DNA from 3 places in the Brevibacillus sp. B_LB10_24 genome. Region 3 is predicted to be linked to each of the others. Evidence: riboswitches for the same ligand, from Rfam matches in the RefSeq annotation. Region 3 holds a riboswitch; each other region holds the start of a gene.
What was found. Region 3 has a riboswitch for cobalamin ahead of ACI7RC_RS07160 (ABC transporter substrate-binding protein). Riboswitches for the same ligand answer to the same signal wherever they lie in the genome.
Positions count from the first base shown of each region.

Region 1 (4,193 bases), on a different contig from region 3:
TTTACGGTCGAAGCACAGGCTGAGCACACTGACGATGATCGGTCCGGAAGCAGACAGCAAGGCGGCAAGTCCCGAGGAGATGTACTGTTCGGCCCAGTAGAGTGCGGCAAAGGGAATCAGGGTCATGCATACGCCCAGGTAGATCAGATCCAACATGTTCCTGCGGGTAAACCGGAGAGATGATTTCTTCAGGTACAGGAACGCGATGATCAGGACTCCTGCTGTACCGAAACGGATGGCAGCAAACAGAAAGGGAGAAAATCCGGCATCAATGCCTGCTTTGATGGCATAAAAGGTTGTTCCGTAAATCAAACACATAAGCAGATAGCTATAAATCATTTTATCCATATCCCCTTTTCCAACCCGGAGTGTTATAATCTTTAGAAAAAACATACAGCAGTGATATACATAACAGTCAACAGTGATACATAACACTTCCGGAAGAGGGGAGAACGCATGCAGATCAACCTTACGCGCCAGTCCGGAGTCCCCCTGGTCAGGCAAATCTATCAGGAAATCTCCGAGCGCATTCGTTTCGGATCGTTAGAGGAAGGGACTCCTTTGCCCTCCATTCGCAGCTTGTCCAGACAGTGTGATGTCAGCTTTATGACTGTCGTTGAGGCGTATCGGCTGCTGGAAGAAGCAGGGCTGATCGAACGGATCCAAGGCAGAGGTACATTTGTTGGAAAGGCGAAGAACGAGGTTGGGGACACTGGGCAACCCAATAAGGTTTCCTGTTATGAGTGGCAGCATGCTGTTGCGGATTACCTGCCGCGGGCTCAGGTTTGGCAGAGTATGCAGGCAGAGCCTGAAAACGGTTTTTCTTTTTCGATTACCTCGCTTCATCCCGAACTGGTTCCGCTGGCAGAGTTGACATCAGCCGTCCAGAATGCGCTCCGTGATGATCCAACAGTCTTGTTCAAGTACGGACCAGTGCAGGGGGATGGTTTGTTTCGCAAGGCATATGCCGAATACGCCAAGAACTTCCGCCTCAACTTACACCCGGAAGAACTGATCGTCACCAACGGGGCCCAGCAGGGGATTGACCAGGTGGCCCGCAGCTTTATCGGGCCTGGTGACGTCGTTGTGACAGAAGTGCCTACCTATAGCGCTGCCATCGACGTGTTTCGAGCGAGAGGAGCGACCGTTCTGTCTGTTCCGGTCGATGAGGAGGGGATGCGGGTCGACCTGTTGGCTTCCCTTTGCGACCAGTATCCGCCAAAATTGATCTACACGATGCCCACGTACCAGAATCCGACCGGAGCCCTCATGAGCCAGCGTCGGCGTACCCAGCTGCTCGATCTTGCGCAGAGCTATCGCAGCATCATTTTGGAGGACGATCTCTGGAGTGAAATCTACTTTGGCAAAGCCCCGCCACCGCCGATAAAAAGCATGGATGAGCACGGGCATGTCATCTATTTGAAAAGCTTTAGCAAAATACTGGCCCCTGGATGCCGAGTGGCTGTTCTTGCCGCCAACGGCAGATTCCTCAACCGTTTGATGGTTGCGAAGGCAGCGGCAGACTGGGGGAGTCCGCTTCTGACACAGCGGGCGATCCTCTCCTTTATGCAGTCTTTCTCTATGGAAAAACACGTGAAGCAGTTGCGGCAACGTCTGCTCGGCAGGAGAGATCTCGCCCTGTCCGTCTTAGAGCAGCACGCTCCGGCAGGAGTGCGCTGGACCGTGCCGCAAGGTGGATGCAATATCTGGATCACACTTCCTCCCTGGCTGCGTGCCGAAGAACTGGTCGTTCCGGCGTCTCGCGAAAAGATCAACTTTCTCCCCGGGTGGGTCTGTTACCCGGGTGAACCGGAGTTTCACCATCTGAGAATCTGTTTTTCCAGCATGAGTGAGGATGAGCTGAGACAGGGGATGCTCGGATTATGCAGGATCTTTCAGGAATCGATCGAGGCGCCATTGGAGAAACCTCCAGTCGTCTGACCCTCAGCCATCAAATAAAAAGAGATTGACAACAGGTGGAAACTATTACTATCATGAATATAATTTCTATCGAAAAAATGCATATGGAACGTTCAAGGTGTTGACCGATTCTTCTGCTTGAATCGGCAACTTAATAGGGAAGTCCGGTGAAAGTCCGGCACGGTCCCGCCACTGTAACAGGGAGCATAACGCTTACACAACCCACTGTTCTTGAAGAATGGGAAGGGCGCGTTTATGCGATGAACTGGAGTCAGGAGACCTGCCTTGAAATCGACATCGTCAAACTCACGAGGATGAGGGAGGTGTACATAGTTTGAACAGCCGTCTAGGGTTAGCCGGGCGACTTGTCAGGTGATGGAGCATCTTCGGAGTATTCTCTGAAGGTGCTTTTTTGATTGGGGAAAAACAGAGTCTCAAGAGGGAGTATATTCATGAAACGGAAATTATTCGTTCCAATGGGAATTGTCGCGCTGGTGCTGTATTTGTCATTTAACACGCCGCAGACTGCACATGCCATGCATATCATGGAGGGTTTTTTGCCGGTTGGCTGGGCTGTCTTTTGGTGGGTCTTGTTTATTCCGTTTTTTCTCTTGGGCCTGCGGGAGATTCAGCGTACGACGAAGGCGAATCCCGAAACAAAGCTGCTGCTCGGACTGGTCGGGGCGTTTGCATTCGTGCTGTCCGCCTTAAAGCTGCCATCTGTGACCGGGAGCAGCTCGCATCCGACCGGAACCGGCCTGGGGGCTGTGTTGTTTGGCCCGCTGACGATGGGGGTATTGGGCAGCCTCGTCCTGCTGTTTCAGGCGCTGCTGCTTGCTCACGGCGGATTGACGACGCTCGGGGCCAATGCCATTTCGATGGCGATCGTAGGGCCATTTGTCGCATACGGCGTGTATCGGCTGCTGTCACGCGGCGGCAAGCGGCAAAAACTGGCTGTCTTTGCCGCAGCGGCACTGGCTGACTTGTCGACGTACCTGGTCACGTCGCTGCAGCTTGCACTGGCGTTTCCCGCAGAATCAGGTGGAATTCTCGCTTCCTTTGTAAAGTTTGCCGGGATTTTTGCCCTGACACAGGTGCCGCTCGCCATTAGCGAAGGGCTGCTGACCGTCCTGGTGTGGAATTGGCTGCATACCTACAATCGGACTGAGTTGGAACAACTTCTGGCCGCAAAGCGAGGTGTGTAAAGGATGGGCAAATCGAATCGCTACCTTACCATCGCGATTTTGGTCGCGGTGATCTTGTTGGCAGTCCTCCCGCTGGCATTTATTCACGGGTCGGAGTTTGGCGGGTCAGACGATGCGGCTGAAGAGGCGGTTGGGGAACTTGCACCCGATTACGAGCCGTGGTTTGAGCCGATTTTTGAGCCGCCGGGTTCGGAGACGGAGAGTTTGTTGTTCGCTCTGCAGGCGGCGATCGGCGCAGGTGTAGTCGGTTACGCCTTCGGTTTCTTCCGGGGCCGGTCGGCAAAAAAAGGACAGGCGCATGAAGATTCCGTTTGATTCGTACGCCTATACGAATCGGCTGCGGCAGCTTCCGCCAGATCAGAAGCTGCTGTTCGCCGCCTCCCTGCTGGCGATCGCGCTGTTCGCTCACTGGCAGGTGCATTTGCTTATTTTTGCCTGGTCGAGTCTCTGGATCGTGAGGTATGCGGGGATTCCCTGGCGAACTTATTTGCGGCTGCTGCTGCTCCCAATCGCCTTCATGCTGATGAGCTTGCCGCCGCTTTGCCTGGAAGCTGCCAGCGGCGAAGGTGCTGGCAGCGCAGTGGCAAATGCCGTGGCTGCCATACCGGTGGCAGGCAGTTATGTGTACCTGAGCCCGAGCGGCCTACTGCGGGCGTTTACGGTCCTGACCCGGGCGCTTGCGTCCGTTGCCTGTCTGTATTTTCTCCTCTTTACCGTGCCGCTAGGGCAGCTCTTGCAGGTGCTGAGAAGGCTAGGGATGCCCGTGGTCCTGGTCGAGCTGTTGTCGATTATGTACCGCTTCGTCTTTGTCTTGCTGGAGGTGGCTGGACAGCTTTGGGTGGCACAGCAGGCAAGAGGAGGGCACAGCGGCTTTCGCCAAACGCTAAAAGATGTGGCAAAACTGGCAGTTACCCTGTTTGGCCGGACGTGGCAGCGGTACCGGCAGTTGTTGGTCGGTTTGACGGCCAGAGGGTTTTCGGGCGAGATCCGGGTGGTATCGACTGCCCGTTTTGTGCGATCAAAACGATATCTGTCCGAAGCGGTTCTGGGATGTCTCACACTGATCGC
Region 1 covers NZ_JBJQOQ010000022.1:36,816-41,008, forward strand. Annotated here, with positions in the region: gene ACI7RC_RS18530 (DMT family transporter) at 1-339, opposite strand, end outside; gene pdxR (MocR-like pyridoxine biosynthesis transcription factor PdxR) at 457-1,941, shown strand; cobalamin riboswitch at 2,020-2,222, shown strand; gene ACI7RC_RS18540 (energy-coupling factor ABC transporter permease) at 2,373-3,125, shown strand; gene ACI7RC_RS18545 (energy-coupling factor ABC transporter substrate-binding protein) at 3,129-3,440, shown strand; gene cbiQ (cobalt ECF transporter T component CbiQ) at 3,424-4,193, shown strand, end outside.
Region 1: another riboswitch for cobalamin. It lies ahead of ACI7RC_RS18540 (energy-coupling factor ABC transporter permease); the one in region 3 lies ahead of ACI7RC_RS07160 (ABC transporter substrate-binding protein).

Region 2 (4,193 bases), on a different contig from region 3:
ACGTCGATACGCACACGAAGGTCTTTCGCGAAAGCGTAGAATCGCTGCTCGATTAGTCACGCCAAGGAGAACTGCAAGCGATAACATTCGAAGGGGGTTGATGAGATGGAGGACATTGAACCCAGAAAAGTCCCGCCGGTATGGGTGGGGCTGATCCCGATCGCGTTTATGATCGTATCGCTGTTCGTCGGCATCTTCGTCCTGGAGCTGGACCCGCATATTCCGCTTTTGGCGAGTGCGATCGTCGCGACAATCGTGGGCTTGTGTCTGGGACACTCGTGGAAAGAGATTGAAAAAGGCATGCTGAAAACGATCACCCTGCCGCTGCAGGCGATTCTGATCCTGATGATCATCGGCGCCCTGATCGGCTCCTGGACCGCCGGAGGGATCGTGCCGACCATGATCTACTACGGTTTGGAGGTCTTATCTCCGACGTATTTCCTCGTCGCCGCCTGCGCCATCTGCATGCTGGTATCGGTGGCGTCGGGGAATGCCTGGACCTCGGCTGGAACCATCGGGATCGCGATTATGGGCATGGCCGAAGGATTGGGGATTCCGATCGCCCTGGCCGCCGGTGCCGTCGTGTCCGGCTGCTATTTCGGCGACAAGGTGTCTCCCCTGTCGGAAATGACGAACCTGGCTGCGGGCGTCACCGGGATCGACCTGTTTGAACATATCAAGCATCTGATGTTTACGACCGTTCCGGCGATTACCATCGCGCTGATCCTGTACACGATTATCGGATTTACGTTGGACCATGCAAGCGACAATGCCGAGCAAGTGATGATCCTGCAAGGGCAGCTGCGCGAACTTTTTGTCATCAGCCCGTGGATTTTGCTCGTTCCTCTGACGGTCATCGTCATGCTGGTGTTTAAAATGCCTGCGATTCCCGGCTTGGTGATCGGAACGGTACTCGGCACGATCTGTACTGCGGTCGTGCAGGGCGCTTCCCTGAAGGAGGCCTTAAATACCCTGTACTACGGACATACCGCTGAGACGGGAATTGAAATGATCGACAGCCTGTTAAACAACGGCGGCATTGAATCGATGTTTTGGACGATCGCCCTGATCATGATTGCCATGGCTTACGGAGGAATCCTGGAAACGACGCGAATCCTGGAATCCATCGTCAACGCCATCCTAAAGCGTGTCAGGTCGACCGGCAGCCTGATCGCCACGACCGTCGGGACGAGTGTCACGACCAATTTCCTCGCATGCGATGCCTACCTGGCGATCATTTTTCCCGCCCGCATGTACGCATCCGAATACAAAAAACGGGGACTGCAGCTGAAAAACCTCTCCCGAACGGTCGAAGACGGCGGCTCCGTCACCTCACCGCTGTTCCCCTGGAACACCTGCGGAGCATTCATGTTCGCCACCCTAGGAGTCCACGCTTTCACGTACGCGCCATTTGCCTTTTTCAGCATCCTCAGCCCCATCATCGCAATCATCTACGGCTTTCTCGGGATCAAAATCGCGTACGAACCGAAAGCAAACCCCGCCGACTCCGCCACAATCACCCCGGCGGTCCAGGTGGAATCTACGTAACAATATCTCAAGCGCCGCTTATCTCCCACATCTGCCAACGGGAGTAAGCGGCGTCTTTACGCATCTATAACACTAAGGCTACGAGACGGAAGAAAAAAATGGAGCGAGCGCAGGCCTTGGCACGCCTACCCAGTCGTAACGGAAAAAAGCGGCACACGCTTGTCGACCAAATCCTACGTTGAAATACCTACAGTCCTTTTTGGTCGACGTGCCGCTTTTTGTAGTGGAGACGGCCACCCCCAGCTTCCCCGCTGGCGTGCCGCGAACGAGCGAGCCCATTTTTTTCTTCCGGACCACAATGTTCACCAAAGCCAAAGAACGCATCATCTCTCTCCCAAAGTGCAATCCTCCCCTCCAAACAGCGTGCCAAGTATTGACACCCTCAACATCTTGTTGTAAGGTAAATAAAGTCATCTACATATTGATACGGACAGGTGTCTTGCCAACAATATTTGGCAGAGACTTAAAAAGGGAAGCACGGTGCGATTCCGGCGCGGTCCCGCCACTGTAATAGGGAAGTTCCGTTCCAAGGTGCCACTGATCGCCGCGATCGGGAAGGCGGACGGAGCGATGACCCTTGAGCCAGGAGACCTGCCTGTTCGTCTGCACTCTGGTACCTACGGGAGATAGGGAAGGGTTCGCGCAGCTGGCCTGCAAGCCGTAGGCCCGTGCATCCTGTGGATTTTTACGCGCATCCGACCTCCTGCTAGTCGTCGGATGCGCTTTGCTTTTTCTGCAACAAACAGCAGTACATAAGGGAAGGATTGAGGGACATGCTGGTCGCCTATGATTCGAAGACGGGAAACGTGCGAAGATTTGTAACCAAGGCAAATGTGCGAAGCGTGCAAATCGACGCCAAAATGACGCTGGAAGAGCCGTTCGTACTCATTACCTATACGACGGGATTTGGCCAGGTGCCGGAGACGGTAAAAGCTTTTTTGCAGCGAAATCACGCCATGCTGCGGGGAGTTTCGGCCAGCGGGAACCGCAACTGGGGCGGAAATTTTGCCAAGAGCGCGGATGCGATAGCCGATCAGTACAAGGTTCCGGTTATTTCCAAATTCGAACTGTCGGGGACCAGTCGCGATGTGGAGTATTTTGTGAAAGAGGTGGCAGGGATTGCGGCACATTGAACTGAACAACCAATTGATGCAGCGTGGCAGTGACGGATTTTTCCAATTGGACAAAGATCGGGAAGCGGTCGAAGTATTCATGGAGGAAGTCCGCGCGAACACGATGCAGTTTGACAGCGTCAAAGCGAGAATGGACTACATGATCGACCATCAGTACTACGAAAATGTATACGAGCGGTACACCCCGGAGCAGGTGGAAGAGATCTTCCGCACCGTTCACAGCTACGGGTTCCAGTTTTCCTCCTACATGGCGGCGTCGAAGTTTTACAAAGACTACGCGCTGAAGACAGATGACAAGTCGATGTACCTGGAACAGTACCCCGACCGGGTGGCGATCGTCGCTCTTTCGCTCGGAGAGGGAGATTTTGAGCGGGCCAAACGTCTGGCTCAAGCGATGATCGAACAGCGCCTCCAGCCGGCTACGCCAACGTTTCTCAACGCCGGGAAAAGCCGCCGGGGAGAGATGGTATCGTGCTTTCTGCTGGAGATGGACGATTCGCTCAACTCGATCAATTACATATTAGGCACCTGCATGCAGCTCTCCAAAATCGGCGGCGGCGTCGCCGTCAACCTCTCCAAACTGCGCGGCCGCGGCGAGCCGATCAAAGGGGTGGAAGGCGCGGCGAAGGGGATTATGCCGGTCCTCAAGCTGATGGAGGACGCGTTTTCCTACGCCGACCAGATGGGGCAGCGGAAGGGATCAGGGGCGGCCTATTACAACATCTTCGGTTGGGACGTCATCGAGTTTTTGGACAGCAAAAAAATCAACGCCGACGAAAAATCGCGGATCAAGACGCTGTCGATCGGCCTGATCGTGCCGGACAAGTTTTACCAGCTGGCGGCGCAGGACAAGCCGCTCACCGTGTTTGCGCCTTACTCTGTCTACCGGGAATACGGACAGCACCTGGACGACCTTGACCTCGACCAGATGTACGATGAACTGCTGGCCAACGAGCGGGTCAAGAAGAAAACCGTGATGAGCGCCCGCGAGATGCTGACCAAGATCGCGATGATCCAGCTGGAATCGGGCTACCCGTACATCATGAACAAGTCGAACGCCAACAAGGCACACGCCTTGAAAGAGATCGGGTCGATCAAGATGTCCAACCTCTGCACGGAAATCTTTCAACTGCAGGAGACCTCGACGATCAACGATTACGGACTGGAAGACATCATCCGCCGCGACATCAGCTGCAACCTGGCCTCGCTCAACATCGCCAATGTGATGGAGCAAAAGAAGCTGCGGGAGTCGGTGCACGAAGGCATCGAGGCATTGACGGCAGTGAGCGACACGACCCGGATCGAAAACGCGCCGGGGGTGCAAAAAGCCAATCGCGAGCTGCACTCCGTCGGACTTGGCGCGATGAATCTGAACGGCTACCTGGCGAAGCAGAAGATCGCCTACGAGAGCGAGGAAGCCAAAGATTTTGCCAGAACTTTTTTCATGATGATGAACTATTACTCACTGGAGAAAAGCATGGAGATCGCGCGGGACCGCGGCGTCACCTTTGC
Region 2 covers NZ_JBJQOQ010000009.1:17,993-22,185, reverse strand. Annotated here, with positions in the region: gene ACI7RC_RS10520 (aspartate aminotransferase family protein) at 1-56, shown strand, start outside; gene nhaC (Na+/H+ antiporter NhaC) at 106-1,548, shown strand; gene ACI7RC_RS10510 (hypothetical protein) at 1,627-1,872, opposite strand; cobalamin riboswitch at 1,964-2,161, shown strand; gene nrdI (class Ib ribonucleoside-diphosphate reductase assembly flavoprotein NrdI) at 2,322-2,681, shown strand; gene nrdE (class 1b ribonucleoside-diphosphate reductase subunit alpha) at 2,668-4,193, shown strand, end outside.
Region 2: another riboswitch for cobalamin. It lies ahead of nrdI (class Ib ribonucleoside-diphosphate reductase assembly flavoprotein NrdI); the one in region 3 lies ahead of ACI7RC_RS07160 (ABC transporter substrate-binding protein).

Region 3 (4,193 bases):
ATCCCGTGTATTTGCAGGTAAAGGAGCTGTTTCAAAGCCGTACGCAGGCAGAGTGGTCGCAGTTTTCCCACAAAGTGGATTGCTGCCTGACTCCCGTGCTGGAAATCGGCGAAGTCATACAGCATCCTCACGTGCAGGCAAAAGTCTTGGCGTTTGTACGGCACACACAGCGATGGGGGGATTTGATTCAGACGGATACCTCTGCGGGCGGCTATGATCCGGGGCGGAGCACGTCCGGCATGGCTTTTGCACCGCCGCCCGCAGCAGGTGAACATACCGAAGAAGTTTTTCGATCTGTCTTGTCTGTCGCCTCGGAACAGATGACAGACTGGAAAAGGCGCGGCATGATCTGAACCAGCGAATGGAGGGGGTACAATGGAGAGTCAATCTGTTTTGCTTGAGCGAAAAGGCGGGGTAGCGGTAATCACGTTCAACCGCCCCGACAACCGAAACGCCCTGTCGCGGGCATTGGTAGACGAATTTCGCGCCTCCCTGGAGGAAGTGCGGACGGACGCCCGGATTCGCAGCCTGATTGTGACGGGGAGCGGCCCGGCTTTTTGCGCCGGCGGCGACATCAAGGGATTTCCCGGCCAGGGCGCAAGCCAAGGCAGCAGTCCGAGCGGGGCGGAGGCAAGGCGGTATATGCAGGAGGCGCATCGGCTGCTGCTCGATCTCGTCTCCTTGGAAAAGCCCGTCATTGCAGCGGTCAACGGCTATGCAGTCGGAGCCGGTTTTAACCTGGCCCTGGCCTGTGATTTGCTGATCGCCTCGGAAAATGCTTCATTTGGACAAGTTTTTGCTAAAATAGGATTGGTGCCGGATTACGGTGGAATTTTCTTCCTGCCAAGATTGGTAGGGCTGCAACGGGCCAAGGAGCTGATGTTCTCCGGCCGGATGATTACTGCCCGGGAGGCACAGGCGTACGGGATTGTGCTGGAAGTGACGACGGCAGATGCGCTCTTGCCGAGAGCCGAAGAAATGGCGGCTTCCCTGGCGCAGGGTCCCAGTGCCGCCATCGGGATGGCCAAGTCCATCTTGAACCGCAGCAGCGAGATGACGTTGGAACAGGTTCTGCAAGCTGAAGCGATGGCACAGGGACTGGCCTTCACTACGCAAGATTATCTGGAGGGAGTCCGGGCCTTTCGGGAAAAGCGGCCGCCGGCATTTACCGGAGAGCAGGAGCGAAGAGACGAAGAATGAGGTGAGGCAAGGATGAGCGATAACCAACCAATTGATCTAGGAAATGATGTGTTTCTCATTGACGGGTTTGATCTCGGCCTGGCTGGCAGGACCGGAACCTATGTCCTCCGGGAACCGGAGCTGACGATTATCGAGACGAGTGCCAGCCCGTCGGTTCCTTACATCTTGAAGGGGCTGCTTGAACTGGGGCTGCGGCCGGAAGAGATCAGATACATTATCGTGACGCATATACACCTGGACCACGCCGGGGGAGTGGGACTGCTGCTGCAGGAGTGCCCGGACGCTCAGGTGATTGTCCACCCGAAGGGAGCACGCCACCTCGCCAACCCGGAGCGGCTGATCCAGGGAGCCAGAGCGGTGTACAAGGAGAAATTCGACAGTCTGTTCGATCCGATCCTTCCGGTAGCGGAGGATCGGATCGTGGTGAAAGCAGACCGCGAATCGCTGAAGATCGGTCCAAACCGGACGCTCGAGTTTTTCGATACGCCGGGACACGCCAATCATCACTTTTCCATCTATGATCCGAAGAGCAACGGCATGTTTACCGGCGACACCTTTGGCATACGTTACCATCAGGTGGAAGACGCAGGTTGTACCTTGTATCTGCCTTCTACATCGCCTAACCAGTTTTTGCCGGAAGCGATGGAACGCTCGATCGATCTGATCAAAGACCTGCAGGTAGACCGCATCTACTTTGGCCACTACGGAATGACGACAGATGTCGATGACGCTTATCGTCAGATGAAGATTTGGCTGCCCATCTTCGTAGAGACAGCGAAGCAGCTTTCCGCACAAGGAAAGGGAGAGGGCGAAATAGCCTCTGCGCTGCTCTCTCGCGTGCGGGATCACCTGACCGGCCGCAGCGTCCCGCAAGACCATCCGGTTTACCAGGTGCTGCAGATCGATTTGGAAGTGTGCGCCATGGGTTTAGCCGATTACCTGTCAAAACAAGTGAAATAGACGGCGGATCGCCGTGAAGGTCGGCTGCGTCCGCTGCCAGCCGGCATAGACAAGTGGGTGCCGGAGTGATATAGTTACTTGTACAATCGCATATCGGAGGAAACAGGTGCTGAACGCTAAATTTTTAGCTTCGGCTTAATTGGGAAGTTCGGTTAAAAGCCGACACGGACCCGCCACTGTGGTGAGCACCGATGGCACACGCATCGGTAAGCTTTTGCTAGCATGTCACTGGTACTGCCGGGAAGACGGCAAAAGCTCGACTCTAAGTCAGGAGACCTGCCTGTTTCAGCGACACTGATGACCTACGCGGATTTAGGCTGGTGTTAGAGATCGGGCACGACCCTTGCAACGCTTGGAAATAGGTATGCGGCCAAGCATCTGATCAGGCAATGGCGAATGTTCAGCAAAGCATTTCTAACACGATTAGAAATGCTTTTTCTTGTTGGAAGAGGAGAAAGGGAGAGAAAATCATGCGCAAGATTATGCAAGCAAACGTTTTATGGTTCATCTGTTTGATGCTCAGCCTGACCTTGTTCGGCTGCTCAGCACCCGCAAACCAGTCACCGGCACCCGGCACTGACACTGCCCCGCAAGCTGTGCCGGAAACAACAGCGCCGGAATCGGAAACAACCTATCCGCTTTCATTGACCGATGGGACGAATACGTCTATCACCCTGGAACAGGAGCCCAAGCGGGTGATCACACTGGCTCCCAGCGAGACAGAGATCCTGTTTGCGATCGGGGCCGGGGACAAGGTGGTAGGTGTCGACCAATACAGCGATTACCCGGAAGAAGCGAAAAGCAAGGAGAAGGTGGGCGATATGAATACCAATGTCGAAGCAGTCATCGCCTTGCAGCCCGATCTGGTTGTCGCTTCCGCCAGCATGAATCAGAAGGCGATCGAGCAGCTGCGCTCTTATGACATCAAGGTCTACGCTTCCAGCCCGAAAACGGTTGACCAAGTGATCGAAAAAATAGAAACCGTCGGGAAAATCATGAATTTGCAGCAAAACGCCAAGCACGTGGCGGAAAAAATGCGGGCGGACAAGCAGAGCGTGGTCGATGCCGTGAAGGACGTGCCGAAAAAGAAAGTGTATCTCGAGTACAACCCTGGCTGGACGGTGGGGAAAGGCGAATTTTTGGATGAACTGATCTCGTTAGCCGGCGGGATCAACGTCGGCGGGGACAAGAGCGGTTGGTACGAGATCGATCCCGAGCACATCATTCAGGCCAATCCTGAAATCATCCTGTATCCGGAGGGGGAAGGAGCCGGCGATGTGATTCTGGACGGCATCAAAAAGCGTCCCGGTTGGGGACAGATCGACGCCGTGAAGAACAATCGCATGTTCTCTTTTGAGCAATCACCGGTCGTCCGCGTCGGTCCGCGTTTGACCGATGGGCTGAAAGAAATCGCCAAGGCGATCCATCCTGACCTGGTGAAATAAAATGAAGAGAAAACTTCTCCTGTACGGCGGAGGGGCCCTCGTGCTGCTGCTGCTCTCCGCCAGTATCAGCCTCTCGGTCGGCACGGCGAGCGTGCCGCTGGTGCAGGTTTGGAAAATCCTCCTGCATCAACTCCCGTTGGCGGATCAGTGGATCCAGCCCACCTGGACGACAGCGGAAGAGATGATCATTACACAGGTGAGGCTGTCGCGCGTCGTCCTGGCGATCCTGGTCGGCGCTTCGCTCGCCTTGGCGGGCTGCGGATTTCAAGGCGTGCTGCGCAATCCGCTGGCTGACCCTTACACGCTTGGCGTTGCTTCCGGGGCATCCGTAGGAGCGGCGTTCCTCATCCTGTTCGGGCTGCAGGCCATCCTCGGCCAGTGGACGGTTCCGATCGCCGCGTTTGTGACCGGTTCGGTGACGCTGTTCGTCGTTTTTTCACTGGCGAGCTCGCAAGGAAAGATGAGGGTGGAGACGCTGATCCTGTCCGGGGTCGTGCTGCAGGCATTTCTCGGATCGCTCGTCTCCTTCATGGTTTCGCTGTCAAACAACGTGGTCAATGAGATTTTGTTTTGGCTGATGGGAAGCTT
Region 3 covers NZ_JBJQOQ010000005.1:95,093-99,285, reverse strand. Annotated here, with positions in the region: gene ACI7RC_RS07175 (CaiB/BaiF CoA transferase family protein) at 1-353, shown strand, start outside; gene ACI7RC_RS07170 (enoyl-CoA hydratase/isomerase family protein) at 376-1,200, shown strand; gene ACI7RC_RS07165 (MBL fold metallo-hydrolase) at 1,213-2,160, shown strand; cobalamin riboswitch at 2,248-2,458, shown strand; gene ACI7RC_RS07160 (ABC transporter substrate-binding protein) at 2,631-3,605, shown strand; gene ACI7RC_RS07155 (FecCD family ABC transporter permease) at 3,607-4,193, shown strand, end outside.